Regions from separate parts of the Chryseobacterium sp. T20 genome, predicted to be linked through region 3. Evidence: riboswitches for the same ligand, from Rfam matches in the RefSeq annotation. Region 3 holds a riboswitch; each other region holds the start of a gene.
What was found. Region 3 has a riboswitch for cobalamin ahead of ACMA47_RS07825 (acyl-CoA thioesterase). Riboswitches for the same ligand answer to the same signal wherever they lie in the genome.
Positions count from the first base shown of each region.

Region 1 (8,067 bases), on a different contig from region 3:
CACAGACACCCGATAAAATATCAAAAGCACTGAATGTAAAAACTGTTTTTTATGAAGATGCCAATGAAGAAAAATATGCAAAATGGCCAATGAAAACAGGGCTGGAGCTTTATTGTGGTCTTGGAAAAGATAACGCTGTCAATGAGATGTTTTTCACAACTTCAGACAATAAATTTTTAGTGGTGGAAGGGCTTCCTTTTGGCCTTGTCCTGAATAAAAGTACATTGCAGGATAGTAAAACCAGGTTCACCAAATACAATGCTAAAACACAAAAATTAGGAGCTGGCAGTGAATTTCCAGGTGGGTCAAAACTGATTTTTAAAAAAGGTAAGCATTATGCAATATTGTTTTTTGACAGTAAAAATCTCTTGAAATCATTAGGTTTAACACCAACGCTTATTGATCCGGCAGCCAATTAATTGCTGAAAATTACCATTATATCACACCCGTCATTTTTTGATGGGTGTTTTTATTTACAGGATCAAGTACGAAAGAAGAAGAATACAAAAATACTCAATGGTGAAAGTCCTTCATTTATTTCTTTATTTCCTTAGTTCATTGTTTTCTGATTGAATGGCAGACAGGGTTATCATAGCTTTGACCTGTCAAAACAAAAACAATTAACAAGATAACAGTATGAACAGAGAACTCATTTTTTTAAGAACATTTGCCTTTACAGCAGTCATTGGAATTGTATTTTTAACCGCTTCAGCCTTTAAGACATCCGGAAATCAGAAATTTACTGAAATAGATGTGGAAAGAATCAATATCGTCGAAAAAGACGGTACGGTAAAGATGGTTATTACCAATGTTGGAAAATTTCCTACAGGAGAAGAAAAAATAAACAGTAGGCCTACCAATAAAACAAGAAAGAAACGTTCCGGTATGCTCTTTTTTAATGAAGAAGGGATTGAATGTGGAGGTTTTATTTATGACGGACAGAAAAATCAAAACGGGCACAGTTCTGGATTATCCCTAACTTACGATCAATATGATGGTGATCAGGTCATGCAGCTTTTGACCCAGGATTATAAAAAAGGAGACAAAAGAGTAGTGTCCAGCGGGCTTTATTTTAATGACCGTCCTTCAAAAGAATCACAAATCAAAACAGGGGAAATCTTTGCGGAGCTGGATCAGATGAAAGATCCTGAAGCTGCACAGAAAAAATATAAAGAATATGAACAGCAGGGACTTGTCGGAGGAGCACCAAGAATGATGCTTGGGAAAACCAAAGATGAACATAACGGACTGTTTTTATTTGACAGCAAAGGAAAGCCAAGAGCCAGATTCTGTGTAGATAAAAATAATGAAGCCAAACTGGATTTTTTAGATGATAACGGAAACGTTACCGCATCATTTCCTGAAAAGAAAAAATAATATTGTAAAAAACAGCCCTGTAAAAATATAGGGCTATTTTTGTAAAAAAGTGATCCTTCATAAAACCGATGAAAACCATTTTAAAAAAGATTAATCAAAACAGATATTTCCTGCTGTTTATCCTTTTGTTTGCCTACGTACAGTCTATTCATACCCGTATTGGTATAAGAAGAACACTGGATTGGTATATTTTCACACCTGAAGCAGCGGTTGTTACCCTCATCACTGCGTGTATTTTGTTTTATGTAATCGATTTTTTTATTAAAAACTGGCAGAAATCATCAACGTTCAGTATTGCAGAAGTCTTGAAAATATTCAGTTTTTCATTGTTGACTTACTTGTTGGTGATGAAAATAATAGGCTTTGTGATTGCTCTTATTTTTGGAAAAATTGAGAAAAATTTTAATCAGGAGGTTGTTATTCTTTCTACTTTTTCAGATTTGATCGGAGGTTTTATCTATGGAAGTTTTTTTCTGGCTTACCGTTATTACAAAAAGAATGCTGAATATCAGAAACAACTGGCTGTGTATGATCATGCTCTGTCTGAAAGTAAAATTAATCAACTGAAAACCCAGCTTAATCCTCATTTTTTATTCAATAATCTCAATATTCTGGATCAGCTAATAGAAGAAGATAAACATAAGGCCTCGGATTTTCTGAATGAATTTGCAGAAATATACCGTTATGTTTTAGATGTTTCCGATAAAAAAATAGTGTCTGTGGAAGAAGAACTGGCCTTTGCACAGAAATATTTTAACCTGATACAATACAAATACGGAAATGCTTATTCATTAACAATCAATTCTGTTAAATCATTAGGTTATATTATCCCGCTTTCATTACAATTGTTACTTGAAAATGCGGTTCAGCATAACCTTGGTACTGTTGATAAACCTGTCCGGATCACAATAAAAATAGACAAGACAATAACCGTTTCGAATAATGTAATCCCTAAAAGAAACCGTAAAAAAACTTCAGGAAGGGCACTGAATAATCTCAAAGAGCAATACGTTTTATCAACTGATCAGCAGGTAGATATTTTAAAAACAGAAACTCAATTTTCAGTTACCATTCCTATAATTCCAGCATAAAATATGATAAAAATTGTAATCATCGAAGACGAAATTCCTGCAAGAAACAAATTAAAGCGTTTCATCAGCGAACTTGAAACTCCTATTGAAATTGTTGCGGAAATTGATACCGTAGAACAGGCTATTGCTTTCTTAAAAAACTCATCTGTTGATCTGATCTTTTCCGATATTGAACTATTGGATGGAAATGCCTTTGAAATCTATGACCAGGTGAATATTTCATGTCCGGTTATTTTTACCACAGCATATGATCAGTTCTGGATGAATGCCTTTGAAAGCAATGGGATTGAATATTTACTAAAACCTTTTTCACAGAACCGTTTCCAAAAAGCATGGGATAAATTTCTTTTATTAGGAAAAACTCATTCAGAACCGCAAAATGTTTTGGCAAAACTTCAGGAAATGCTGGGCAATAACCATACGCAGAAAAACTATAAGAAAAGATTCACGGTCAGTTCACATCAGGGACTTTATTTTATCAATACGGAAGAGATCTCTTTCTTTGGAGCAGAAGAAGGAGTTGTTTTTGCCTTTGATAAAGCAGGAAAAAAGCATCTCTTGAATGAATCTACATTAAAGGAAATCGAAATTCAGCTTAATTCTTCAGATTTTTTCAGGATCAACCGGAGTGAACTTGTTCAGAAAAATCATATTGAAAGAATAGAGCGATACAATAAAAATACACTTTCCGTTCAGATAAAAGGGCAGAAAGATCATCTTATCACAAGCCAGAGCAATACATCTGCTTTCAGAAAGTGGATTGAAGAATAAATGGGTTCTCCGGTTTTATTCCATTAAATAGTCAGCCCATGGTTATTTTTCACTTCAGCCATCACAAACGTACTGTGGGTGCTCCCTATGGAATCTACAGATCCCAGCTTATTGAATACAAAATCCTGATAGTGTTTCATATCTCTTACCTGAACTTTTAAAAGGAAATCAAAATCTCCGGAAATATTGTAGCATTCGGCAACTTCTTCAATTTCTAAAATCTCTTTTACAAAATCATGACCTACGGATCTGTCATGAATTTTGAGCTTGATCTGGCAGAAAACTGTAAATCCACGGTTCAGTTTTTCAGCATCAAGAACCGCTGCATATCTTTTAACAAAACCATCCTGTTCCAGTCTTTTTACCCTTTCAAAAACAGGTGAGGTAGAAAGGTTTACTTCTTTTGCAAGTTCCTTAACGGTCAGTTTAGCATTTTTCTGGAGCAGCCTGAGCAGCTGTAAATCCTTATCATCGAGTTGTTCCACAGAATATTATTCTTTTAAATGATTAAAACAGTCAAATGTACAGAATTATATGCTTTGATTTTTATTTTTAAAAGTTTAATTTGCTTAATTATTTAATGTTAATTGTATTTTTATTCTGTATTGTTAATTTTACACAAAATTAAAAACTTTTACTGATGACCATGGTCAAGAGTAAAAGTACAGTTCTTTACAGATACTTCATCAAACAGGAAAGGTTTTACTTAAGGTAGATTAATAGGGAATCGTGTGCAAATCACGAGCTGTCGCGCAACTGTAAGTAACACACCAAAGGTTTCTGTCCTTGTAGATCCACTGCCAAAAGCGGGAAGGATGACGGAAACTGTTACAAGTCAGGAGACTTGCCTTTACTGAATTGACAATGCTTTCGCGGTCTGAAGCTTTGGGGTCATACAGATGATATATCGGATTTGAGTATTTTCTTTTTTTAAGGAAATTACGCTGTCTGTTATGTCATGACTTTCCTGAAACTTCTTCCGATAAAACATTACGAAGCCTTTTAAAGAACTTTCCCAATAAGTTTAATTAAAAAGTTTAAAAAAATGCAAACTCACATCCTTGGCTATCCGCGTATTGGTAGCAAAAGAGAACTTAAAAAAGCCTGTGAACAGTATTGGTCAGGTAAAATCCTTTTGGAAGAACTTCTGAATACCGGAAGAACGATCTGTAACCAAAACTGGAATATCCAGAAAGAAGCAGGGATAGACCTTATCCCATGTAATGATTTTTCATACTATGATCAGGTTTTGGATATGAGCCTTGTAGTAGGAGCAATTCCAACGCGTTATCATGAAGTGGTGCTTAAAAAGAACAATACTGAGTTGGATCTTTATTTTGCGATGGCAAGAGGATATCAGAAAGACGGATTGGATATCACTGCCATGGAAATGACCAAATGGTTCGATACCAACTATCACTATATCGTTCCGGAATTTTATAAAAATCAACAGTTTAAACTGAGCTCAGATAAGATTTTCAATGAATTTGCCGGAGCAAAACAAGCTGGAATTAATGCAAAACCGGTGATTATCGGGTTGGTTTCTTATCTGTTATTAGGAAAAGAAAAAGAAGAAGGCTTCGATAAATTGGAGCTGGCGGGAAATCTTCTTCCTGTTTATACAGAGATTTTAACTAAACTTCAGGATCAGGGAGCAGAATGGATTCAGTTTGATGAACCTTTCCTGGCCTTGGATTTAACAGATAAAGCCAAAGAAATTTATCTTTCCGTATATGCTGAAATCAGAAAACGTTTCCCGAAACTGAAATTTATTGTAGCTACATATTTTGACGGATTAAAAGATAATGCATCACTTGCTGTTTCCCTTCCTGTAAATACATTGCATGTTGATCTGGTGAGGAATCCTGAACAACTTGATGAGATTCTGAATGTTATTCCGGATAGTTTAAGCCTTTCATTGGGGGTAATTGACGGTAGAAATATCTGGAAAAATGATTATGAAAAATCATTGTCATTCATCAGAAAAGCGGTTGAGAAATTAGGATCTGAAAGAATTCTGATTGCACCATCATGCTCATTGCTTCATTCTCCTTGTGACCTTGATTTTGAAACCAATCTTAATCCTGAAATTAAAAACTGGTTGGCTTTTGCAAAACAAAAAGTAAAAGAAGTCGTAACACTTAAAGAGCTGGCATCCGGAACGGAAAATGGACAAATTCTTGAAGCATTCGAAGAAAATAAAAAAGCAATTGAAAGCAGAAGAACTTCTTCTCTTATTCATAATGATCAGGTAAAACAAAGAGCGAATGCAGTTACTGAAAAAGATGCTCAAAGAATAAATACCTTCAAGATCCGTAAAGAAGAACAGCAGGAAGTATTGCAGCTTCCTTTATTTCCAACTACAACCATAGGATCATTCCCGCAAACCACAGAAGTAAGAAGCTGGAGAGCTAAATTTAAAAAAGGAGAGCTTACTGCAGAGCAATATGATGCCTTATTGAAAGAAGAAACGCAGAGAACAATTCGCTGGCAGGAAGACATCGGAATCGATGTACTGGTTCACGGAGAATTTGAACGTAACGACATGGTGGAATACTTCGGAGAACAGCTGGAAGGATTTGTATTCACTAAAAACGGTTGGGTACAAAGCTACGGAAGCCGTTGTGTGAAACCTCCTGTGATCTTTGGTGATGTTTCCCGACCAACTCCGATGACCGTGTATTGGTCTGAATATGCACAGTCTCAGACTGAAAAATGGGTAAAAGGAATGTTGACAGGTCCGGTTACGATTTTACAGTGGTCTTTTGTCCGTGATGATCAGCCTCGTTCAGAAACGTGTAAGCAGATTGCTTTGGCGATTCGTGATGAAGTGGTGGATCTGGAAAAAGCAGGGATCAGAATTATTCAGATTGATGAACCTGCGATCAGAGAAGGACTTCCGTTAAGAAAAACAGACTGGCAGAATTATCTGAAATGGGCTGTGGAAGCGTTCAGAATTTCAGCAAGTGGAGTAGAAGATGCTACCCAAATCCATACGCATATGTGTTATTCTGAGTTCAATGATATTATTGAAAACATTGCCGATATGGATGCTGACGTGATTACCATAGAATGCTCACGTTCTCAGATGGAGCTGCTGAATGCTTTTGCAGATTTCAAATATCCGAATGAAATTGGTCCCGGAGTATACGATATTCACTCACCGAGAGTTCCGTCAAAAGAAGAAATGATTGAACTGCTGAGAAAGGCTCAGAATGTCATTCCTGCCAATCAGCTTTGGGTAAATCCTGATTGCGGACTGAAGACTAGACATTGGGAGGAAACTGAAAAAGCTTTAATCGCAATGGTTGCCGCTGCTAAAGAAGCTTCAGTAGAATATGCTGTTTAGAAAAATTTAAAATAATTAGATTCTATATTTCGGATCGTGTTATGATTTTCATAGCACGATCTGTTATTTTTAAAGGCTAAAATAATGGATATCCTATAATATTCTATTCATTTTTATATTCTATTTTTGCAGCTCGGCAAATTTTGACATATGATCTTTTAAATAGATGTTAAAAGCTGATCAAACTAATACACTATACATTAAAACCATGAAAGAAGCATTTCCTGAAATGAGATCGGAAACCTATAATCCTCAATACATTGCCGGAGTGAGATGGAGTATTGTCATTCTTTTTGCGGCTATTGCTGTTGTTTTACTGAGGTTTTTTATTGATGCCCTATCCGATCCTTCTACAGACACCGCTTCTGATATGATCTTTTTATTACTGTTTCTTATTGCAGGTTCACTGGCGGGTTGGCTGGTATATGAAATGATGAGGAATCAGGATGAAAAAATCAATGGTCTGCTCATCAATCATCAGGGAATTCTGTTTCTCAACAGGAATGATGAAGTGCTGTCAGCAATCAAATATTATGATTTGGTAAAGAGTGATAATCCTTATACAAAAGATATATTTTCAGAATCCCGTGCTTCTGGAAAGTACAGCGATTTCAGAAAGAATCTGTATGTTCATGAAAAAGATGAAAACAGAGACCCTCAAAAGAAACTGATCAATCTGGATGTGCTTCCGCTTAAAAACCGATATGATCTTATCGGTCATTTTTTGAAAGGGGTCCATGTGTTTCGCCCGGATCTGAAAATCAATCCTGAAGTATACAAAGACTTTTATCTTGATGAAAAAACACTGCGTTACGCTCCGGAAAATCTTAAGAGCGATATGAAAATGAAAATCATTACAATAGCGGTCGTTATTCTGGTGATTCTTGCTTTTAGGTATTTCTTTTTAGAGGAGATTTAAGTTATTTTGCCTGTAATGCACTTGGCGGATAGCCGAACTGTTTTTTAAACGCAAACGAGAAATGGGATAGATTTTCAAATCCAAGATCCAGATAAATATCAGAAACAGATCTTCCTTTTTGAGTGAGCAGAAAATGGGCTTCTTTTAATCTGCGAAGTTGCAGCCACTGTCTTGGCGGGACTCCGAATATTTTTTGAAAATCTCTTTTGAACGCAGACAGGCTTCTCCCGGTTAAGTAAGCAAAGCGCTCTACATTGACATTGAAATGAAAGTTTTTATTCATAAAACTCTCAATATCTATTTTATACGGTTCAGAAAAATCAAATAAAATATCCTTAAGACCTGGATCATAATTCAATAGCAAGAGGAGGGCTTCTTTCTGTTTAAGCCGAAGGATTTCCTCAGAAGCAGGAAGGTCTTCATAAGGCAATAATGAATACATAAAAGAATGTAATGCCTTTTGCTCTGGTTTTATATAAGCAGGAACATTGTCTTTCTTTTCGGCCTGATATCCATACTCGCGGCTGAAATCATGAAGCATGGCATCATCAAAATAGATG
Region 1 covers NZ_JBLFDU010000001.1:484,002-492,068, reverse strand. Annotated here, with positions in the region: gene ACMA47_RS02200 (hypothetical protein) at 1-419, shown strand, start outside; gene ACMA47_RS02195 (hypothetical protein) at 637-1,377, shown strand; gene ACMA47_RS02190 (sensor histidine kinase) at 1,446-2,468, shown strand; gene ACMA47_RS02185 (LytR/AlgR family response regulator transcription factor) at 2,472-3,239, shown strand; gene ACMA47_RS02180 (Lrp/AsnC family transcriptional regulator) at 3,263-3,724, opposite strand; cobalamin riboswitch at 3,920-4,106, shown strand; gene metE (5-methyltetrahydropteroyltriglutamate--homocysteine S-methyltransferase) at 4,285-6,588, shown strand; gene ACMA47_RS02170 (hypothetical protein) at 6,797-7,507, shown strand; gene ACMA47_RS02165 (helix-turn-helix domain-containing protein) at 7,509-8,067, opposite strand, start outside.
Region 1: it holds a riboswitch for cobalamin, as region 3 does, so the genes downstream of both, metE (5-methyltetrahydropteroyltriglutamate--homocysteine S-methyltransferase) here and ACMA47_RS07825 (acyl-CoA thioesterase) in region 3, are expected to answer to the same signal.

Region 2 (8,067 bases), on a different contig from region 3:
AAAGTAGATCGTCGTGTCGTCGTTGTAATACATGTTATAGAGGTTTAAAAAATTAACAAATGGGAATAAAAAAAGCCCTCTCACAGTGTGAGAGGGCTCAATATATGTACAGTCATACACCTTCCTTCTCACAGACGCAAGGGAATAATAATGACGATAATAATTACTGATAATAACTGATACATATTCTTATACTATAAAAAATTAAAAACAAAAAAACCGTTTCATAATTTGAAACGGTTTTATATATAATTTAAATTAAAATCTATTTAAAATGCCGTTTCCTTACTGTTGTTAATGACAACAGCAATAATAGAAATGACAATAATATTTTTCTGATTCGTAAAATTCATACTGCAAATGTATAAACTTTTTAATTACTCACAAGTTTTTTTTGCACTTTTTATTTTTTTCGTAAAAAACGAGTCAGTGTTTCCTTTGCTGAAGCCACATCATGAACTCTTAAAATCTTTGCTCCCTGTTCCAACACTTCCCTATGGAGTTTCTGTGTTTCCTCATTGATATCCATAGGTGATTTCCCAAGAGGTTTGTAGATAAATGACTTTCGGGAAATACCTATTAAAAGAGGCAATTTTCCGAATCCCAGATATTCAACTTCATGGATCATTTTCATCTGATCTTCTACTGTTTTTCCGAAGCCAAAACCAGGATCAAGAATGATATCATTCACTCCTTTTTCTAAAAGTTCTTTTGTTTTTTTAGCAAAATATTGGTTCACTTCCAGCGTAATATCTTCAAACTTTATTTTATCATGCATGGTTTCGTAGGAAGGGTTTACATGCATCAGAATATAAGGAAGTTTCGTTTCAGCAGCGGTATCAAACATTTCTGCATCATACTGACCTCCAGAAATATCGTTGATCAGATCAATTCCTTCATTAAATCCGAATCTTACAGTTTCTGCATAAAAAGTATCTAAGGAAATCAAGGCTTCCGGAAATTCTTTTTTGATCAGAGAAATGAGATTTCCAAGTCTGTTTATTTCTTCGGCAGCGCTTAAAAATTCGGCATTGGGACGCGTAGACTGAGGACCAATATCGAGTATTTCTGCTCCGTCCTTCAATAGTTTTTCGGCATGATTTAATGCTGATTTTTCATTATTGAACTTTCCGCCATCAGAGAAAGAATCCGGTGTCATATTGAGGATTCCCATGATTTTTGGAGTGTCCAGTTGTACTAAACGGCCGTTGCAATTGATTGAGTAGGTTGGAGGGTTTGAATGTGGGAGCGTTGGAGCGTTGGAGAGCATGAGATTATTATAATGAGGATAAATGATGAATGATTTCTGTAATGCAAAATTAGTGATTTATGAGTTTTAAATGAGAAATTAGAAGCTAGAAGTTAGAAATTAGCTTGAAAGTTAGAAGCTAAAAGTTGGATGCTAAATGAGCCCACTCTCTACTCCTAAAACCCTCTTACTCTAAAACTCTCAAACCCAACAACTCGAATCCCGAAACCCGAAACTCTAAAACTCTCCCACCCTCAAACCCTCAGACATACAAACTCAACTCATCAAATTCAAAAATCTAAAACCGAATTCGTATATTTGGAAGATTAAGAAAATTTATGCTAAAAACATCAGTACAGTTCGAGAAAGTTATCAGTCAGTGTCGTGATCTTTTCGGTAAAAAATTACAGGATTATGGTGCAGCATGGAGGGTTTTAAGGCCGAGCTCCATTACCGATCAGATTTATATCAAAGTCAACAGGATCCGTACGCTGCAAATGACTGATAAAAAAATGGTGGATGAAAGTGAAGAAGATGAATTTATCGCCATTGTGAACTATTCTATCATTGGACTTATTCAATTAGAAAAAGGTCTTTCCAATGATTTCAATGAAAACAAAGAAGAAATTTTAGGTCTTTATGACAAGTATGCCAATGAAGCAAAGGCTTTGATGGAGAGAAAAAACCATGATTATGGTGAGGCATGGAGAGATATGAGAATCTCTTCAATTACAGATCTTATTTATCAGAAAGTATTAAGGACTAAACAGATTGAGGACAATCAGGGAAAAACAATCGTTTCGGAAGGGCTTGATGCCAACTATTTCGATATGCTGAATTATGCAGTCTTCTGTCTGATCAAATTCTCAGAAAAAGAAAATCAATTCGAACCCAAAAATATTTAGTATGCTCAAAGGTTTATTACGCTTTATTATTGCTGTTATTTTCATCCTTTCAGGCTTTGTAAAAGCCGTGGATCTGGTAGGTTTTTCTTTCAAAATGGAAGAATATTTCGCACCTCCGGTTTTCAACATGCCATTTTTAGAAAAGTTTGCCCTGTTATTCTCCATTATTGTAGTGGTATTGGAGCTTTTCTTAGGATTTATGCTGCTGCTTAAATTAAAGCTTAAATTTACCTTGTCCATATTAATTGCACTTTGTATTTTCTTTGGATTCCTTACATTTTACTCTGCGTATTTCAATGTTGTAACAGACTGTGGATGTTTTGGAGATGCTATCAAATTCACTCCTTGGCAGAGCTTCTTAAAAGACGTTGTACTGCTGGTAGGATTGATTATCTTATTTATCCTTTACAGAAAAGATTTCCGTAAAAAAGATGAATATGGAGTTAGTCCGAAAGAGTCTTCCAACACATTCAAATATATCCTTTTAACAGTCTTTTCTTTAGGAATGATTTATGTTATGGCTCAAGGAATTATGCATGAACCGATCATAGATTTCCGCGATTATAAAATAGGAACAGACATTAAAGCTGAAAAAGCAAAAATTGATAAAAATCCTTCAGAATATAAAACTTTCTACACGCTGAAAAATCAGAAGACAGGAGCTGTTGTAAAAGTAAATCAGGATGATTATATCAAAAAAACAGAATACTGGGCAGAAGGCTCTCCATGGAAAATTGAAGATGGAAAGAATGAATCTGTCCTGATCAAAGAAGGATATAAGTCTGAAATTGTAAAATTCAAGATTGAAGATCCTACAGGAATGGAAGTTACCCAGGAAATCATCAACGCGCCTAAAGCCGTTCTTGTTTTCTCATATCATCCAAAAGATGTTCCTGCAGATCTGCTTCAAAAAGTAGAAACAAAGGCAAAAACACAGAAAGGCACTCTTATCTATGGAATTTCTACAGAGCCTAACACTTTTAAAACTATCAAAAATGTACTGATGGACGGAACTGCCATCAAAACAATAGCGAGAAGCAACCCATTTGTACTGGTCCTTGAAAACGGAAAAATTGTAGACAAACAACCTGCAAAGGACTACATTAATTAATTATAAATGATGAATGATGAATTATAAGTGATCGTTTTTTTGACAAAAAACAATTATATATCAATCAATTATCAAATTTAAACACTAAACTTAAACATACAACAACTCATGCAAAAATCAAATAAATCAATCGCCGGTTATCATTTACTTATGATCCTTTCTTCTGTAGACGGAGAATTTGCTCCTGAGGAAGGAATGCTGGTACAACAATACATGGCGGATGAATTTCCTTTCAGAATGAATCTTGACAATGAACTTGAAACCCTGGCTCTTTTACAGCCTGAGGAATGGAAAGATCATTTTGAATTTCATGCAAGATGTTTCCACGAAGATTCTACAGAGGACGAGCGTGTGAAATTTGTTCAGTTTGCAAAATCACTGATCAAAGCTGACAATAAAGTAACGGAAGAGGAACATACGTTTTATGTTCTGTTGAAAAATCTTTGGGGATTATAGACGCTATACACATTGCACGAACTTAAAAAAATAAATAAATCTATATTTAAATCTTATGAGAAGAAAAATAGTTGCAGGAAACTGGAAAATGAACAAAAATGTAATTGATGCACAACAATTAATGATTCAGTTACTAAGCTATAAAAACAACAATGCTACGAACTGTGAGGTTTGGATTGCTCCACCTGCATTGTATTTGATAATGGCAAAAGACGTTTTTGAAAAGGATGAAATCGGAGTATTTTCTCAGGATATGAGCGAGCATGAAAGCGGTGCCTATACGGGTGAAATTTCTGCAGATATGCTGGAATCTATTGATGCAACCGGTTCACTAATCGGGCACTCTGAAAGAAGACAATACCACGGAGAAACAGATTCTCACTGTAACAGAAAAATCAAATTAGCTCTTGATAAAGGTCTTATTCCTGTATACTGTAATGGAGAAACTCTTGAACAGAGAAAAGCAGGACAGCACCTTGAGGTAGTAAAAAATCAGACTGAAGTAGCTCTTTTCACGCTTTCTGCTGAAGAGATCAAAAAAGTAGTGATTGCTTACGAACCGGTTTGGGCTATCGGAACAGGAGAAACGGCAAGTCCGGAGCAGGCTCAGGAAATCCACGCTCACATCAGAAATATTATCGCTTCAAAATACGGACAGGAAGTTGCTGACGAGGTTTCTATCCTTTACGGAGGTTCTGTAAAACCAGACAATGCTAAAGAAATTTTCTCTCAGCCGGATATCGATGGTGGTCTTATCGGAGGAGCAGCTTTGAAATTAGAGGATTTCTCTAAGATTATTGAAGCTTTTAATTAATATAAAGGATTTATATATTATCCAATAAAAAGCGGCGGAATCTTCGATTCCGCCGCTTTTTCGTTAAAAAAATCTAATTATTGAATATCGACTACATACATTGTTCCTTTGTCTACTTTACCCGTTTTAGGTAAAATTTTAGCTTTTGGATTTCCGTTTCCATCATCTACTACTCCAAAGTCATCATCATTGAAAACAGCCAGTTTATTATTTCCCAAATAAACAATTCCTTCAAATTTATCATGTTCATAGCCCAGTTTTGCAACCAGATCTACGGCTAATGTTTTGGTAACAGCTTTTATTCCGGCATTGGTAATTTCATCCCATGAACACTGCTCTAAAGCTTTCCCGTTAATTTTCATTCCGTCCACCGCTGTAATATCAGCTCCGTTCACATCCGTTGCATTGCTCAGATTGATTCTGTATACTCTTTTTATTCCTCCTTGAGATCCGAAATTTCCGTCTCTTTCAATCACCAGGAATTCATTATTGCTGATGGCTGTAATATCACACACCGAATCAGAAGCTCCACCATCCTGTTTGTATAAAAACTGCTTGGTTTGCCCTGTAATAATATCAAAAGTGACAATTCTCGTTAAAGTAGTATTGGTGGCCAATGCTTTACTAGGAACAAGCATCATGGATTGTATAGTACCTACCAATGTTCTTCCATCCGGAGTCATGCAAAGTCCTTCCATTCCTCTGTTGGCTCTTCTTTTTGCTAAAACAGCAGGCAGTTTTCTTGGTCCTGTATTTACGCCAACAGGGCTTATTCTCTCCATTTCTACTCCGTCTGCACTGTAATGTACGATGTGCGGACCATATTCATCAGAAACCCAGAATGTACCGTCAGCGGCAGCAACAATACTTTCGCTGTCAAGACCATACTGATCAGTACCTAAGACATTTCCGGAAGCATCGTAAGCTACTTCTCCGGTGCTTCCCATTCCTGCAGGGTTTGGAAGTCCCGTAATAGGTTGTCCGGATGGATTTTTAAGTTTAATATATTTGATGACCTCTACATTTCCATCTGCGTTGATTTTAAAATGCATAATGGTTGGAGTAAAATTAGGAGCAAGAAACTTTTTCCCGTTCTGGAAATCGGTATTAGGTCCTCGGTCTGTAATGACATAGAATTCTCCTTTTCTGGTAGGATGAGTGGCTGCTCCGGAACCAAAACCTCCGTTAATAACATCCACTCCGTTTATCGTAACCAGTTTTGTAAATGGAAATTCCTGAGGGAGTTTGGAATAATTAATATCCTGATTTATTATGGTTGTATCATCATCACTTTTACATGAAGCCAATACTGCCAGTATACCCACAGACCATAGTAATTTTTTCATATGCTATTTTATGGCTGCGAAAATAGAACTTGATTGTAAACTGATCTTGAATACAATGATAATTGTTTTTTAACAATAAAACAGACAGAATGCATTGAAGATAAATAATAAAAGAACCTATTTAAAAATGAAAAACCAACAATCCAGCCCAATCATTAATCAATTTGAAAATCAACTTTTTAAAGGAAAATAATTCACAAAACGGACTTATCAATTTATATGATATATTTGCAGCGTTTTAAGGCTGAACAATGTTCATTAATAGGGAATCAAGTGAGAATAATCTTCAAATCTTGAGCTGTACCCGCAACTGTAAACTGTTTAAACTTATGGCACAAAAACCACTGGATCTGAAAATCCGGGAAGGAAGCTGTAAGATGTGAGCCAGGAGACCTGCCTTAAAACACCAGATTCAGAGAAAAAGTTGTTTTTACTCTGAAGATAAGTTTCGGGAATAAAACTTTAAATTAATTATATCATGAGGAAAATCTATCTTTTTTTCTTACTGCTTTGCATGCAGGTATTGTCGGCCCAATTCACAGAAAACGACATTAAATTTTGGGTAGGAACAGGTTCTAAAAAAGCATATTTCATTGCAGACTTTAATGATGACAGCACCCCAAATTCTTATGCATGGGGATACCGTTTTGACGGTGATGGCCTGTTGATGGAAGATCTTATCAATGCAATTGTGGCAGCAGAATCCAACATGCAGGTTGACATTCCTACAGGATATCTTTCTATTCTGAATTATAATCATCACACATCCACTACTGATGACAGCTGGATAACATGGTCCGGATCCAGTTCATCAAACATGACATGGAACAATGGCGTGGGTTATACTCCTTTGGTGGACGGAAAATGGTATGGGGTTACCTACGGCCTTGATCATTACGATATTCCTCCTTCTCCTCCCGTTCCAGCCTACAGCTCTGCTTGGTTTACTCCGTCTCAGGTTACGAACTGGGTGGGAACCGGAACTAATAAAAGTCTTGTCGTTATTGATTTCGGAACTGATAATGCCAACGGAAATGCCAATTCTTTTGTCTTTGGAATCAAATATAACGGAAGCATAACCGCTGAACAGGCGTTACAACTGATCCAGTCTCAAGCTTCCTATTTTAATTTTGCATCAGCGAATAATCAGATTGCTACTCTATCATTGAATTCCTTTGCTGGAAATACTTCCGGATCAGACAGCTGGAAATTATATAAAGGAAAAGATCTATCAAGCTGGCAAACAAAAGCCAATCTTTCTCAGATTCAACTGAGCAACAATGACTGGTTTGGATTGGGTTTCGGGCAAAGAAGACCATTTACTCCAACCGAAGCACAGCTTACTTTAGGAATTTCTTCTGTTACAAAGAAAAAATTCAGTGTTTATCCAAATCCGACTAGTGACTTCATTCAGATTGAAACGGCTGAGAAACTGAAAGAAGTGAATATTTACTCTGTGACAGGACAGAAAATAATGACTTCTCAGGTTACTAAGATTGATATTCATTCTTTAAACACGGGAGTTTATTTTATCGAGATTAAAACAGCTGAAAGTGCTACGGTACATAAGATTGTTAAGAAATAGAGAAAGCGCCATGAGGCGCTTTTTTTGTGGGGATGGGTAAAATATACGTTGAAACCACCCCGTCAAAAATTCTTTGAATTTTTGCCACCCCTCCAGAGGAGGGGAATTCTTACGTCTTCAGTTGAAACTTTGATCGGGGTTGTAATTTTTCTCTAACATCTGTCCTTGAATCATTGTGCTGGATTCCTACGGAATGACAAACTGCATGGATAAACCATCATTCCAATTGTGTCATTCCTCAGGAATCTAAACATTTAAAAATATAACCCAACAAAAAAACCGCACCAGATTGGTGCGGTTTCCTGATGATGTTACCATCAATTATTTTTTCTCTGTAGATCTTTGTAAAACCTCATCTACCATTCCGTAACCTTTAGCTTCTTCAGAAGTCATCCAGTAATCTCTGTCAGAAGATTTTTCTACCCACTCATACGTTTGTCCTGAGTGATGACCGATGATTTCATAAAGTTCCTGCTTTAATTTCAACATCTCTCTCAAGTTGATTTCCATATCAGAAGCAACTCCCTGAGCACCTCCAGAAGGCTGGTGAATCATAACTCTTGAGTGCTTAAGTGCTGAACGTTTTCCTTTTTCTCCGGCA
Region 2 covers NZ_JBLFDU010000001.1:1,029,014-1,037,080, forward strand. Annotated here, with positions in the region: gene ilvE (branched-chain-amino-acid transaminase) at 1-33, opposite strand, end outside; gene folP (dihydropteroate synthase) at 404-1,174, opposite strand; gene ACMA47_RS04530 (DUF1599 domain-containing protein) at 1,588-2,154, shown strand; gene ACMA47_RS04535 (BT_3928 family protein) at 2,156-3,265, shown strand; gene ACMA47_RS04540 (TerB family tellurite resistance protein) at 3,374-3,721, shown strand; gene tpiA (triose-phosphate isomerase) at 3,777-4,535, shown strand; gene ACMA47_RS04550 (esterase-like activity of phytase family protein) at 4,613-5,881, opposite strand; cobalamin riboswitch at 6,106-6,297, shown strand; gene ACMA47_RS04555 (T9SS type A sorting domain-containing protein) at 6,360-7,466, shown strand; gene clpP (ATP-dependent Clp endopeptidase proteolytic subunit ClpP) at 7,788-8,067, opposite strand, start outside.
Region 2: it holds a riboswitch for cobalamin, as region 3 does, so the genes downstream of both, ACMA47_RS04555 (T9SS type A sorting domain-containing protein) here and ACMA47_RS07825 (acyl-CoA thioesterase) in region 3, are expected to answer to the same signal.

Region 3 (8,067 bases):
TACTTTTGAAGTTGCGGAAAAGAATAAGATTCCAAGATTCATTATCCATTCTGCCAAGAAAAAAGTAGAACATGATATTGTTAATCTTGACAAAACGATTGTAAAACTGCAGCAGGAAAAATTTGAGGTTGAAAAACTGAAATCTGATCTTGCAGAAAGGAAAGAATCTGTAGAAGATAAACGTGATAACCTTCAGAAACTGAATGAGCAGCTTCAGCAGAAACTGTTCAATTTCCAGAAGTTGTACGAGGAGGAACACCGTAAACTACAGTTCGGGAATAAGATTGAAACATTCATCGACAGCTATACCAAAGGAAAATCCAGAAAGGATGTTGTAAAAGATTTTGTAAAGCTTCTTGAACAGGAGAAATTCAGAAAACTGGGCAGTGATAAGGATGAAACCAAACGTCTGCAGGTTGTTAAGAGAAAAATCACTCAACAGCTGAAAAAGGAAGATGTTATTGAAAAAATTGCTGAAACCAATGAAAAACTGGAAGAGAAACGTAAAACCGACCGTGCTGTGTGGATGAAAATCGGGCAGCGTGTTCGTATTACCGGAAGTACCAGTGTGGGAACCATTGAAAAAATTTCCAGAAACAAAGTGATTGTCAATTACGGAACTTTCAAGACTACGATTGATGCGGATGAACTTGAGAGAATTTAATAAATAAGAAATTAAATTAACGCAAATACAAAGAGAGAGCACCTAAAGGTACTCTCTCTTTTTTTATTTTTACTTCTTAATGAATTTTAACTGGTTTACTTTTTCTTTATCTTTCAGCTGAATAAAATAAACTCCTTTTGATAGATGATGAAGATCTACTTTATGATCTGAAACTTTCCCTTCATCAATTTTTTGTCCTACAGCATTGTAAATTTCATAATCTGCTGCTTCTGAAATTCCTGAAATATTTAAGACATCAGAGGCAGGGTTAGGATAAATTTCAGGTTTTACAGACTTTCCTGATTCTTCCACTCCAAGGGTGAGATTGATCAAATCTACTCCATAATCTTCAACTTCCCCATAGGTAAATGTACTACAAGCATCCACAGGCATTGTTTGACTGGAAATAACTCTCATGGTAACACCGCATAGTGTCACTGCTGCCAAACTTGGAATCGTAAACACAGACACTGCCGGAGCAGCCTGAGTGACATTATTGGCGATCATTACTCTTTCGCTCGATTCAAAAATTCCGTTGGCATTAAGATCTATCCATGCCGTTACTGTTGTTGTGCCTGGAGTTCCCGTCCACGTATTGGTTACTGAAAGTTTATTTCCTGTACTTCCTATAAAAAATTTAACTCTACGACTCAGATCACTTCTGTAATCTGTATAATTGGAAGGTCCGGAATCGCTTACCATTGGAGAGGTAACTCCTGTAGAATTTACGGTCACATTGGAAATATGCATCATCGTGATATCTGTAGAAGCACTTGCACAATAATTAATGGTAGTGGTAAAAAATATAGGATTAGACCATAATCCCTGTGTCATACATACTTTCACTACCTGTACTTCATACGTTGTACAAGGCTGCAAACCTGTAATTGTGAAAGAATTTTGTCCTGGGGCAACATCAGCAGCCATCCATGTAGTAGTTCCTGGTATTCTATATCTGATCCTGTTATTGGGTGTATTGGGATCTGCAGTCCAGGTAACTGTTCCCGTGGTAAGCGTTATATTCGACATCTGAATTCCTGTTGGAGCATTGGTATCACAATACAATAAAGATTGGGGTTCTTCTTCTATTTTGTGGGTTGCCTGAAGGCTTGAAATTCCCAATATAAAAGAGAATACAAAAAGTAGTTTTTTGGTCATGTTTATTAGTTTTAAAATTTCCTTGAAAAATAGGGTATTTTTTCAAATATAGCTTAGACTTTCTTCATATAGCATTGTATTTTTTAATATATTTGAGAATAAAGTGTAAAACACACAGAAACTTCATGCTTTTAATATATGTTCAAAAGTATTTCTACTCTCTGGATTTTTTATAAAAAAATAATAATTCCAACCTTGATATTTTCTTTATTAGCTTCTTGTTTATCCTCCTTCAGTATTGAGAATTTCGGATTGAGTTTTCTTTTGATTTCTCCTGTCCTTCATTATTTTATCTATGAACTCCGGTTTAAAAACGAATATTACTTTTATGCCAATTTAGGATTTTCCAGAAGTTTCCTTTGGGGATTCACGGTATCAGTCTGTGTGATTGTCAAAATAATAACAGGAATTTTATGAGTAAGCTTCATATTGACAGCATCACCAAGTCTTTTAACGATAATAATATCCTGCAGGATATTTATTTAGGATGTGAAACCGGACAGATTATTGGAATACTAGGCAGAAATGGTGTTGGAAAATCAACATTATTAAAAATTATTTTTGGAACCGTCAGTAGTGATACCCAGTTTATAAGATACAATGACAAAGTTCTGAAAAGCATTTCCGATAGAAAAAACATAATTGCTTACCTTCCACAGGATATTTTCTTGCCGAAATACAATACCGTTAAAAGCTTAATTCCTCTTTTTTGCAATAAGAAAAATACAGATCTTCTATTAACTTCAGACCTGATCCGTCCTTTTTTGTCAGAGAAACCTAAAAATCTTTCCAGAGGTGAGCAGAGAGTCATTGAAGCTTTAATGATTATTTATTCCGAAGCGGATTTTGTTTTACTGGATGAACCCTTCCATAGTCTTTCTCCTAAAATTTCTGCAGCATTGAAAGCAGCAATCATTGAACAGTCTGCGAATAAGGGATTCATTATTTCTGATCATAATTATCAGGAAGTTCTCGATATTTCAGACCGTATATATCTTCTGCGTGAAGGCTATCTGAAACAAATACAAGATTTAAAAGAACTGCAACGGTATAATTATCTTCCGAAAAGCATTTAATTTATATATTTGAGGGATCAAAAAATTTTCATGATGACTTTCATAAATAAAGCATTCTATTTATCCGCTTTCAGTATTTTATCTATTGCTTTTGTAAAAGGGCAGACTAAAGTTCCTTTTGGAGTTGTAAAAGCTGAAGAAGGATATGCCAATGTACGTGTACATAAAGACGATTACCGAAAAATTGTTGACAAGATCCGTATGCGTAAAGGAGATGTATTTGTTTATGTAAAACCGGCTCCCGGAGAAACAGAATGGATCTGGATCAAATATCCTGAGAAACAGGATGACGATAAGCCTTTTGTACGTTATGAAACTCTTGATAAAGAAGGAATGGTGAATAAAGGACGTATTGCTTATGTGGACCAGCTTCCTGCCTACACTCCTTCTAAATCTAAAAACGGAAGATCCCTTATTTTCACCGACAATTCCGATCCTAAGATTCCTACTGCTCAAAGAAGCAAAGTGGTGATTGATATTTATCCTTCCAATGCAGGATACCGTAAAAAGGAAAAAGATGCAGAAGGAAAAATTCTTACCATCGATAAAGTAAAACCATGGGGAATCGGAAATGATCTTCCCGAAGGAATGACTGAAATCAAATCGATCAGAGTACAGCAACCCGGAAGAGGCTCTGTCTTTGTAAGAGAAGCTATTAAAAATATGTTCCAGCCTACCATGGATTTTGAGAACATTGGAGTTACTTCCCTCGACAACGATAATATTTTCCTTTATATGATAAACGGTTCAGGAGAAAACAGATACACTACTCTTTGGACGATCAAGAAAGGAAGAGTAATCAGCCAGATTATTTATCATAATCCGGAATAAATTCATTATTTTTGCACCCGAAAAAGTTTTACACTTATTCATCACAGAAATTGGTTCTGCATCACTGCAGATTAAAAGGGAACCGTGTGAAAATCACGGACTGTCGCGCAACTGTAAGTAGCTGAAATCTTTATCAAAGATCCACTGTGCGAGGCATGGGAAGGAGATAAATGATGCTACAAGTCAGGAGACCTGCCTTTTTCTTAAACATGTAACTTTCGCGATTTGAAGTTGTATTGATCTGATGGATTGTTTCAGGAATTCTATAAGTTCCTGTCATTATTCTGTTGTTTTAATATCATTTCATATCGCTTTAATTAATAATGATATATGACTACAGAAGAAAGAATTGAAGCATCCGAAACCAGAATCTTTAAAGCGGTTTTCCCTAACACAACCAATCACTATGATACCCTTTTTGGAGGTACAGCGATGCAGCTGATGGATGAGGTAGCTTTTATCACAGCAACCCGTTTTGCCAGAAAAAGAGTGGTAACGGTAAGCAGTGACAAGATTGATTTCAAAAAACCTATTCCTGCCGGAACCATCGTTGAGCTGATCGGGAAAGTTTCATACGTGGGAAAAACCAGTATGAAAGTAAATGTTGAAATTTACACCGAGCAGATGTATTCCTATGAAAGAGAAAAAGCAATTATCGGTGATTTTACTTTTGTAGCGATTGACGAATTCAAGAAACCAATTCAGATACTATAAATAATAAAGCTTCGGGCGGCCTTTGGCCGCCCGAAGCTTTTCCATTCAACACAACATAATATATCTCAACCAAAGAATGATTGGAATTCATTTGTTTTTTTATTTACTTTTAGCATGGCAAAAAAATTATTTTTACATTGCTGTCACTAAAAACTATAGAAGAACCGATATTTCATGAAAAAGATTATTTTAATCATTACCCTTATTCTTTCCATTTCATTAAGAGCACAAAAAGACGTTAAAATTGAACTTTCAGAAAGTTACGAATTGGGAAATATTATTCTGGCTCTCACTGAATATGGCAGAACAGATCCTTATGACGTTCAGAAAATCCCACCTTATTATGATGAAATCATCACGTATTTTGAGCCCGTAAAAGATCATCCTTTACTAAAAAAAGTAAATTATTCAAGAAAAGACTGGAAAAAATTCTTAGGCTTCCGAACTGATTTCTATGCATTTTCTTTTGATGAAAAAGGTTTACTTAAAAGAGATTTTCCTTTCAATTCCTTTGGTCCTAAAGAAGTAGATGAAAATCTGGAGCTTATCAATGATTTTGTGAAGAAATCAAATTACAGAGCCTTTTATAAAAATCATCAGCAGTTTTATAATACCTTAATTGCCAATTACAAAGAGTATTATTACATCAATGATACCTACGCATTCCTGGATAAAATTGCCGGACAACCTAAAAATAAAAATACTAAATCCTATGTTATCGCCATTTCTCCTTTAGTTGGCGGACAAAATTGCCACAGAGAAATCAACAGCTCATTAACCGTTGACTTTCCTGATATCGGAAAAGATCTGATTCTTGGAAATTTAAAAAATAATATTGCCAGAAGGATTCTTGATAATCACACTGTATTTTCCGAAATCGATCATGGATATGTAAATCCTATTTCAGATCAATATTCAAAGGAAATAGCAGAAAACTTCAATCTGATAAACTGGGATAAAAAATCCGGATACCAGGGAATCAATTCATTCAATGAATATATGACATGGGCTGTTTACGATTTATTCGTCAAAGAAAAATTTCCAGAAGAAAAAACAGACAGCCTTTCAGCAATCTATCATAAAGTGAATATCCGACGTGGTTTTATTGCTCAGAATTTATTTTCCGAGAAGCTTATAGAACTTTATAAAAAAGAAAAGAACCTGGAAAAATTATATGTTCCATTATTAAAGTGGGCGAAGAAAATAGAAAACAAAATTTCCCAACCTTCCGTTGTAAACTCCAATAACAAAGACTTTGAGAAAACTGATCTCAATAATATCGTGGTACAATTCACAGAGCCTATGAAAAAAACAAAGACTCTTCAGCTCAAATTATATGAATACATTGATGGAAAAGAAACCCGCAATACAATCATTATCGTTAAAAATCCGGTTTGGTCTAAAGACGGGAAAGAAGTGAAATTCAGTCTGGATACTTCTTATAAGAATTTTGTACTGGGATTTTATATACCGAACAGTATGGCTGGGTTTTATTCTAAAAAGGGAATTTTATTAAATCCTGATAATTACTTATTACTAGCCTCTTAAAATATTTCAGATGATCTATAAAAAGACACTGCTCAATAACCGGGCAGTGTCTTTCTTTTTTAATTATTTCAGCACTTTTTCTGTTTCCAGACTTTTACTCAATAAAAGCTCAAACGCCTCTCCCATTTCATCCGATGCTCTGCTGATCGCGTTTTCAAGCATATTTCGGATTTGTCTTTCTGTCACTCCAGCTTCAGTCCAGCTCTTTCCGGAAGTATGAGAATTTAAGATAAACGGCATTATTCTGTCGATTCCACACGCAAAAATAGCATCTGGAGTTTTCTCATCTTCAAACTCCAGCCATAAATTAAAAAATTCTGAACGCAAAGGTTCATCCAGAATTCCAAAGATTTTCTGAGCAGAAGCTTTCTCTCTTTCAAACTTTCCTACCATTGCCTTTTCATCAAAAATGAAAGTATCTCCGGCTTCAATCTCCACAAGATCATGAATAGAAAGCATTCTTATCACTCTCAATAGATCAATATCCGCACGGTTTTTAGCATAAGGATAAAGGATCTGAGCCAGAATAATAATCTGCCATGAATGTTCCGCCGTATTCTCTCTTCGGGAATCATCTGCATTATAGTTTCTTCGCTGTACATTTTTAAGTGCATCTACTGCCAGAATAAAATCAATCTCTTTCTGAATTTTCATCTTACTTCTTATTTCTGTTATATTGATCTGACGGATATACCTTGGTTTTGGTAATCCATTTATTATTTATCTTTTCTTTAGTGATCACTTTTACAGAGCCTTCAACACTCATATCCTCTTCTTTTTCAAAAACTTTGTCAAGTCCTTTATTCGGAATGACGGCATATTCTGTTGTAAAAATATCACAGCAACCGGATTTACCATAGGAAATAAGACGTTTACGTTGGGCATCGACATCAAAAATATCCAGACCGTTTGAACCCAGCTCTGTAAGTTCCTCGCTTTTTACAAACCCCATTCTTGTTTTATTGAAGACATATACGTCATAAGATGCCCCGCTATAATTTCCCATATTTCCGTTCCTTATGGCAACATCTTCCGTTCCATCGAAATTAAAGTCATCTATGATCACAGCACGTTGATCCTTTGAAAGCGGAATCAATTTCCCCTGGATCGGCTTTTGACCCTGTTCTGTATATAAAACCAGATCCTCTGAGACAAAAGTCTGTACCTTGCTGTTTTTATGATCAAACAACTCCACCGTTCCCTTTCCTCCACATCTGTCGTCGTAACAATCTTCTATCTGGATGACAGCATCATAACTTTTTGATACATTTTTAACCTCAAACTGATACTGTCCGAAACATAAGGGACCCAATAAAAGAAATGCCGATAAGTGCTTGTACTTATTCAAAATATTCATGGTAATAGTAAATGATTTAGGTGTTTTTTTATTTCTAACAAAAATACGAATCATAATAGCGATCTCAAAATCCCGGTCTCATTATCTATCAGAATTCCCTTTCAATAAAAGTGTATTCATAGATATGAAGCTGTCTCCCGCTATCCGCTCATACTCCTCGCTCCTGCCCCAAAGCCATGGCTGCTGTGGGGTAACCACTGCTATCGGGGCTATGATATGAGAAATCAGTAATGGGTAATAATTAATAAAAGATCATTTTTTTTCTATCAATTCTATTTAAAAATTAAAGATTTTTGAGCCATTTTCTTCAAAAATTCATTTTACTTAAAATTCAATATAAAATTTATTTAACTGATTTTCAATATTTTAAACAATTTATTTTAAAAATTTCACTACTTTGTATTGCATAATACCATTTTATTTACATATCTTTGTAATGTAAAATTAGAATAGGCTCAACTAGCTAGGGGCATTTTTCTAAAAATATAACTAATTAACAAAACTTATCAAAGATGAATACCGAAAATACCAAAGCGCAAATGCGAAAAGGAATTCTGGAATTCTGTATTCTAAGTCTCATCAATAACCGTGAAATGTATGTTTCTGATCTTATTGACGAACTGAAAAAAGGAAAACTGGATGTAGTGGAAGGAACCCTCTACCCTCTTCTTACAAGACTTAAAAACGGAGAGTTTCTCTCTTACAGATGGGAAGAATCT
Region 3 covers NZ_JBLFDU010000002.1:553,185-561,251, reverse strand. Annotated here, with positions in the region: gene ACMA47_RS07845 (endonuclease MutS2) at 1-664, shown strand, start outside; gene ACMA47_RS07840 (GEVED domain-containing protein) at 734-1,822, opposite strand; gene ACMA47_RS07835 (ATP-binding cassette domain-containing protein) at 2,236-2,898, shown strand; gene ACMA47_RS07830 (hypothetical protein) at 2,929-3,729, shown strand; cobalamin riboswitch at 3,764-3,944, shown strand; gene ACMA47_RS07825 (acyl-CoA thioesterase) at 4,060-4,443, shown strand; gene ACMA47_RS07820 (DUF4932 domain-containing protein) at 4,618-5,991, shown strand; gene ACMA47_RS07815 (HD domain-containing protein) at 6,055-6,645, opposite strand; gene ACMA47_RS07810 (XAC2610-related protein) at 6,647-7,348, opposite strand; gene ACMA47_RS07805 (PadR family transcriptional regulator) at 7,861-8,067, shown strand, end outside.

Region 4 (8,067 bases), on a different contig from region 3:
CCGCATCCGATCGTGTCTAATAAACAGTAGTGTGCTGTTTTCCAGGCTAAATCGTTTTTGATTTCATAGCTTAATACATAATCTGCAATATCTGTTAATACCTGATCCGGTTGTGGTCTTTCGTTTGAAATGTGTGATGACATCTTTATTTTTTAGTTTAATTATGAATTGATTTTTTATTTTCTGTTTTCGATGTTGACAAAGTCTTTATTTTCAGGGCCTGTATAATTGGCACTTGGGCGGATAATTTTTCCATCCTGTCTTTGTTCGATAATGTGGGCACTCCATCCTGTGACTCTGGAGATAACGAATAACGGAGTGAACATCAATGTGGGAACTCCCATCAGATGATAAGATACCGCAGAGAACCAGTCCAGATTAGGGAACATTTTCTTTTCTTCCCACATCACAGTTTCCAGTCTTTCGGCAATATTATACAACAGCATGTCTCCGGCTTCTTCAGAAAGTTCTTTGGCTACTTTTTTTATGACTACGTTTCTTGGATCCGATATGGTATAAACAGGATGTCCGAATCCAATAATTACTTCCTTATTGGCAATACGTTTTCTGATATCTTCTTCTGCTTCATCAGGAGAATTGTAGCGACTTTGGATTTCGAAAGCCACTTCATTGGCTCCTCCGTGTTTTGGACCTCTCAAAGCACCGATAGCTCCTGTAATACAAGAATAAAAGTCAGATGAGGTTCCGGCAATCACACGGGCCGTGAATGTAGATGCATTAAACTCATGTTCGGCATACAGATTAAGAGATATTTCCATTGCTTTTACCCAGGAATCTGGTGCTTTTTTACCATGTAGAAGGTGAAGAAAATGTCCGCCAATAGTATCATCATCAGTCTCTACATTGATCTCTTTGCCGTTGTGCGTATAGTGATACCAGTATAAAAGACCTGAACTGAATGAGGCTAGTAATTTGTCGGCAATATCTCTTGCTCCAGCCACATTGTGGTCATCTTTTTCAGGTTGAATACTTCCAATCGCTGAAACCATTGAACGCATCACGTCCATGGGATGCGCTGCCGCCGGAATACTTTTTAAGATATTTCTTACAGAGTGGGGAAGTCCTCTCAGTGATTTTAATTTTGCTTTATAGTTTTTGAGTTGAGCTTCGGTTGGCAGCTGACCATAAATCAGAAGATAGGCTACTTCTTCAAATTGTGCTCTTTCTGCAAGATCCAAAATATCATAACCTCTATAATGAAGGTCATTTCCACTTTTTCCTACACTGCAGAGAGCGGTATTGCCTGCTGTTACTCCGGAAAGAGCTACACTTTTTTTAGGTTTAAATGTTGGTTCGCTATTCGTTGACATGAGTATTTTGTTTAAAAAGGTTATCTAATTTTTGTTCATAATCATAGTAGCCGATGCTCTGGTAGAGCTCTTCTCTGGTCTGCATTGTGTCCAGTACATGAGCTTGTGTTCCATCCTGACGGATATGCTGGTATACATTCTGCGCTGCTTTATTGGCTGCTCTGAAGGCAGAAAGAGGGTAGAGGATAAGTCCTATACCTGCGTTTTTCAGTTCTTCAACAGTGTACATTTTGATCATCCCAAACTCAGTGATATTCGCCAATACAGGGATTCCGGCAGCATCAACAAATTTTTGATAAAAGCTTAAATCGGGTACCGCTTCGGCAAAAATGAAATCTGCACCAGCTTCTTTATACGCAATGGCTCTTTCTAATGTTTTTTCCAGTCCTTCATTTGCAAAAGCATCTGTTCGGGCTCCAATCACAAAATTTTCATCGGTACGGGCATCTGCAGCTGCTTTAAGTCTGTCTACCATTTCCTCTTTGCTTACGATTTCCTTTCCAGGGCGGTGTCCGCAACGTTTTGCACCTACCTGATCCTCAATATGAATGGCTGCTGCACCAGCTTTGATTAATGATTTTATCGTTCGGGCAACATTAAAGGCAGAAGGTCCAAATCCTGTGTCGATATCTACCAAAAGAGGTAAATCACAAATATTAGTAATACGCTGAACATCTATGAGTACATCATCCAGGGTAGTAATCCCTAAATCAGGAATTCCTAAAGATCCTGCAGCAACACCTCCTCCTGAAAGATAGATTGCATTAAAACCTGCCTGCTGTGCCAATAATGCATGATTGGCATTGATGGCTCCCACAATCTGGAGGGGATTTTCTTTTTCCATTGCCTCCCGGAATTTTAGGCCGGGGGATTTCCAGTTTTCATTTTTGATCATTTTAATATGTATTGTTGAGTTGAAATTTGTTTATCAGTGAAGAAGCCAGGAATCTGTAAAGACACAGCTTTTGAGTAAAAAAGAAAAGATGGGGAATAAGTTGAGAAATCTTACTATCCTGCAGCCGGTGAGAACTTTGAGAAAATCTGCTTGTACAGGTCTGTAAAATAAACCTGTTACGACTCCACGAATAATTAAGATTGCTTTGGTACACCATTACTTTTTACATTGATTAAATCCTATAAAAAGTTCTCAGTAAACTTCGCGGTGCTTTATGAAGAAAGAAAAATTACGGAAAGGGGATACGAATGAGCCACAGAATCATGAGAAGTACCCAATGTACACTCATATCTATCTCAAAAAAATAACATAGATTGATAAACTGTTTTATCACACTATATCCATATCGTATCATACCTGACTGTAAGCTTCAAATCGCGAAAGCATCGTCAATACGAAATAGGCAGGTCTCCTGACTTGTAACGGTTTTTATCATCCTTCCCATATGAAAAATATACAGTGGATATCAATTGATAAAAACTTTTTGTTTGTTACTTACAGTTGCGCGACAGTTCGTGATTTACACACGATTCCCTTTTAATACACAGCTAAGTGTAACCAGTTTCGGTTGATAAAGAAGGTTTTAAGAACTCCTTGGTGGTAAATATAAGTATTTTATAATAACGAAAAAGATATTTTATGTAATCAATAGCTTTTTTACTGTAATCTATTGGAAATGCTTGAGTTGTAAGGTGTGTTTTAGAAGAAAAACGGATTGTTTATGTTGTTAAATTAATATAAAAGATAACCGAAAAATTAAAGATAGTTAATAAATTTACCGTTCTTCTTTCATTTTATGAATTTTATTAATCATATATAATTGATCATGGTAGACATTGCAGAATTTAAACAAAACCTGGGTTTGAGGGAAGTTCCTGTAGAGCTTGAAAAACTGATTTACTTCCAGAATACTATTTCCTCGTTTGAAAATTATTCGCAGGGTTTTGGTGTGTTAATCGACGATAAGTCCGGATTGAAAAGCTGGAGTGATGACGAAAATTTTTTGAATAGCATGTTGCCTTTTGCTCAGGCTAATGGTTCCGGTTCATTCTATGCCATCTGGAATAATGGAACGGATCAGCCTTTGAATAAAATGCCTGTTGTGGTTTTTGGAGATGAAGGTGGAGTTCATATTGTCGCTGAAAATAGTATACAGCTTTTACATTTGCTCACTTTTGACACTGAGATTTCAGTAGACTTTGATGAAGCTTATTTTTATAGAGAGGAAGAGGATTATGAAGAGAGTCCGGATTTAAATGAATATTTGAGGTGGATGAAAGGAGATTACGGTGTAAGCCAGATTGAAGAACCTGATGTGTTGATTCAAAATGCTCAGGCTCAATATAAAGAAAGTTTTGATCTATGGTTTGGGCAATACTTTGAAGATCATTAATCTTGTATTAATAACTTCTCTGTAGAAGATTTTATTTTTGGCAGGTGAAGTCTGTAGACAACAAAAAACCTCACAATAAAAATTGTGAGGTTTTTTTGAGCGCGAAAGGATTCGAACCTTTGACCGTCCCGATTGAAATCGGGATGCTCTATCCGGTCTGCTTTATCAATGATTTTTTAAGTAATGAATAAAAACAAAAAAGACTTACTAAAAATAGTAAGTCTTTATGTGAACTTGGAAGGATTATCATTGAACCGTCTAGTAGAAGATTTGAATTGGATTTTGAGATTAAATATTTGATTATGAGTGTTTTGAATAATTGTTTGAACAATTCGAATCCTTTTGAGATATGTTCATGGGAGAGATTTTTCGAACTTTTATTAGAGAATTTTAGAGGGTTTGTTTTTAAAAATATTGGTTTTCAGTATTTTATAATTAATAATTCAAGTTCGAATCCTATTGCCATATTGATTTTTATTAAGTTTTCGGACTTTTTATAACGGCAAAATAGGTTTTTTTTATATTGGGGTTGATAATAAATCAACTCCAATTTAGTTTATAAAAAGGAATGTGTTTTTATATATTTTAATCATAATGTTGACGTCAATTATAAGTTTTATAATTTCATTTTTTTCACATGAAAGGAAGGGAAACTAACTTATTTTGTTTTTAACCCTGTTAGCGCTGTTTTCCGACTGTTGTCTAATCGCTTTGCCACGATTCTGCCACACTCTACCTTTATGCGCTCCAAACTGAGTTTTTTATGTCTCGGTGGAAAGAGAGGGATTCGAACCACCTCTTTCAAATAACTTTAAACCTAATTTTTAAAGGTGTTTTTAATTTGCTGCCACGAATTTGCCATTAAATTATATTGACAAAATCACAGAGATAACTATTCTATAACGACCTCAAAGAACGACCATAAATTTTCAAGGTCAAATATACGAATTTAATAATTGTAGCTATTTGCAACCTGTTTTATTTCCTTAGATTAATCATAATGGGATAATTTATGGATAAAAAGGAGCTATATCCGAGCTTATTTTTTAAATTGTTAGCGTACAAGGGGGCAATAGAGCTTTTAAATATGCGGAAGTCAAAAGAAAAACTAAGTTGTCATATACATCAATTTAATCTATATTTAAGTATCAGAGTAAGTCAAATAGTCTTGATATTGTATTAGCGATAGGAAATTATCTGTGATTAGTAGTGGGAAAAAAGTGTGAGCTTGAGCTTCTTACTTAATATAATGATCCAATATTAGATAAAAATATATTGTTTGAAATTTCCTACCTAAGTATGTTTGATTATTAATTTAATCAGTAAAGTGGTACTCTAAAATAGTTTTGGGCCTATACATGAAAAGAATGCTCTATGGTTTTTTTTCATTTGAAGAATATTAAAAAGTATTAAATTTGCGTAATGTCAAATGTAAATAGTATTATAAAAACAATTCGCGATTTGATGCGAAGGGATAGCGGAGTTGATGGGGACGCACAGCGTATTTCTCAGCTTGTATGGATGTTGTTTTTAAAAATTTTTTCTGATAAAGAAAGATATTGGTTAAAAAAGCATATTGATTACAATAGTCCACTGCCTTTAAAATATAAATGGACTAATTGGGTTAATAATGATAATTTTTCTGCAGACGAGTTAATAAACTTTGTCAATGATGACTTGTTTCCCACTTTAAAAAATCTAAAACAAAATGATGAACAAGCGCAGATCATAAGATCAGTTTTTGGAGATACATATAACTTCATGAGGAATGGCTTATTGCTAAAGCAAGTAGCAACTGAAATAGACAAAATCGACTTTTCTTCCGCTAATGATGCTCATATATTTAATGAGATTTATGAAACAATCCTTAAAGAGTTACAGAATGCAGGTACTTCAGGAGAGTTCTATACTCCTAGAGCCTTGACTCAATTCATGGTGGATATGTTGGATCCTCAGTATAATGAAAAGGTTTTGGATCCGGCATGTGGAACCGGTGGATTTTTAACCTGTACAATAGAGAATTTGAAAAAGAATGTAGCAGATATTGACTATAAAATTATTCAAAGAACTATTTTAGGAGTTGAGAAAAAGCCCCTACCTCATCTTCTATGTACAACTAACTTAATTCTTCATGGCATTGAAGCACCTCAAATATTTAGAGGTAATTATTTAGCAAAAAGTTTCGACGAGTGGCGAGAGGAGGATCATGTTGATAAGATTTTGTCTAACCCTCCATTTGGCGGATTAGAGGAAGATGGTACTGAAAAGAATTTTCCGATTGAATTTAGAACCAAAGAAACAGCTGATCTTTTTGTATTACTAATAATTGAATTATTAAAAGAAGGCGGCTCAGCAGCTATTATTCTGCCAGATAATTTCTTGTTTGGAGAAGGTGTAAGGACTAGATTAAAAGAAAAGTTATTGACAGAGTGTAACTTGCATACTATCGTAAGACTACCTAAGGGTGTATTTAGCCCCTATACTAGTGTAAAAACTAATCTTTTGTTTTTTCAAAAAGGAAGCCCTACAAAGGAGATTTGGTATTATGAGCATCAATTTCCAGAAGGACAAAGTAGTTATTCTAAGTCCAAACCAATTGTAATTGAGGATTTTGAAGCAGAAATGAAATGGTGGAACAACAGAATTGAAAGTGATAATTCTTGGAAAGTAATGATAGATGATATTATTAAGAGGGGCTATGATCTTGATATCTCAAGTCCTTACTTCGAAGAAAAGGAATATGTTTCCAGTGATGAATTGAGAACAAGACTGGAGAAATCTTTTAAAAAGAGTGAAGAACTTCTAAATCTATTAAAATTGGAATTTAATGATTAAAGGGACGGTTTATAATCTTGAAGAGATTTTAGTAGAATCGAAGCTTGAAGTTAAAGTAGCGAATCCTCAGAAAAGAATTCGAGTAAAATTAAACTTAGGAGGAGTCGAAAAACGGCCGGAACTAAAGGAGAAGGAGGGGGCAACAAAATATTTTGTCCGCAAAGCTGGTCAGTTTATTTATGGAAAGCAAAATTTGCATAAAGGAGCTTTTGGAATAATTCCAAACGAATTGGATGGCTATGAGTCAAGTGGAGATCTTCCTGCATTCGATGTTTTAGATAAATGTCTTCCTGAATGGATTTTTTATTTTTTTATTCAGAATAACCTATATGTAAAATTGGAGATTCTAGCAAAGGGTATAGGATCTAAACGTATACAGCCAAGCCAATTATTTAAATTGAAAATAAATATTCCAGAAAAGGAATATCAACGAAGACTTATAGATAAGATTAAAGTTTTAGAAAGTGATATCCAAAGAATTAAAGCTGAACTTAACAAACAGCTTGAAATTGCAGCTAATTTAAAGCAATCTTTTCTAATGGAGGCATTTAGTGGTCTTCATACTAAGAATTGGAGAGAAAAAAATGGATATTTAGGTTCTTCTAGTGAAAATATTAGTTTAGATGATTCTCATTTTTCGATTCCAAGTACATGGGAAGAGAAATTAATTGGAGAATATGTAATTTGTGAACGTGGCCGGTTTTCTGCCAGACCGAGGAATGATCCCAAATTTTTCAACGGTAAAATACCTTTTATTCAAATTGGAGATCTTCCAAATGACGGAGGCTTTATAAGAAATCACAATCAAACTCTTAATGAGGCAGGTTTGAAAGTAAGTAAATTATTTCCTGTTGGAACTATCGTAATCGCAATAGTTGGGGCAACAATAGGGAATACAGGGATTCTTACCTATGAAACTGCATTCCCAGATAGTATGATAGGAATTAAACCCCAGAATCATTTTGACAGTCACTATCTCGAATATTACCTAAGATTCAATAAAGATAATTTGCGTACCTTAAGTTATAGTGGAGGTGGGCAACCCAATATCAAATTGGCAACGATTAACTCAATTAAAATTAATGTACCTCCCTTAGAGGAACAGCGAATAATTTCTGCGAAAATTTCGAAAGTATTTTCATCTATTGAGCAGTTTGAAAGCGAAGTGCGGCAGAGTTTTATAGCTTTGGAAAAGCTATTTTCTGCAGAAATTTCTAAGTATTGGTTTGATAATAAAATCATGGTAAATATGGCAAATAATCAAAGCTCGGTTTCATTTTTTAAAGAAATTGAAAAAGCAGACAAGAAATTTATAAATGATGAAACTAATACTGAAATTTTAGAACTCTTAAAAACTCATGGCAAGATGCCTGCTTTAACTGTTTTAAGACAAAGTAAGTTTAAAGATAATATTGATGACTTTTATACTAACATAAAGTATTTGATAGAGGAAATAAAAGTTATAAAAGAATCTGAAAAAGGATATTTAGAATTAATTTAGACAATGAGAATAGAAAGTGTAAAGATAGATGGCTTTAAAAATCTAAAGAAAT
Region 4 covers NZ_JBLFDU010000017.1:12,790-20,856, forward strand. Annotated here, with positions in the region: gene ACMA47_RS23605 (bifunctional 2-methylcitrate dehydratase/aconitate hydratase) at 1-143, opposite strand, end outside; gene prpC (2-methylcitrate synthase) at 177-1,331, opposite strand; gene prpB (methylisocitrate lyase) at 1,318-2,226, opposite strand; cobalamin riboswitch at 2,671-2,864, opposite strand; gene ACMA47_RS23620 (hypothetical protein) at 3,113-3,679, shown strand; gene ACMA47_RS23625 (N-6 DNA methylase) at 5,102-6,514, shown strand; gene ACMA47_RS23630 (restriction endonuclease subunit S) at 6,507-8,015, shown strand; gene ACMA47_RS23635 (AAA family ATPase) at 8,019-8,067, shown strand, end outside.
Region 4: it holds a riboswitch for cobalamin, as region 3 does, so the genes downstream of both, prpB (methylisocitrate lyase) here and ACMA47_RS07825 (acyl-CoA thioesterase) in region 3, are expected to answer to the same signal.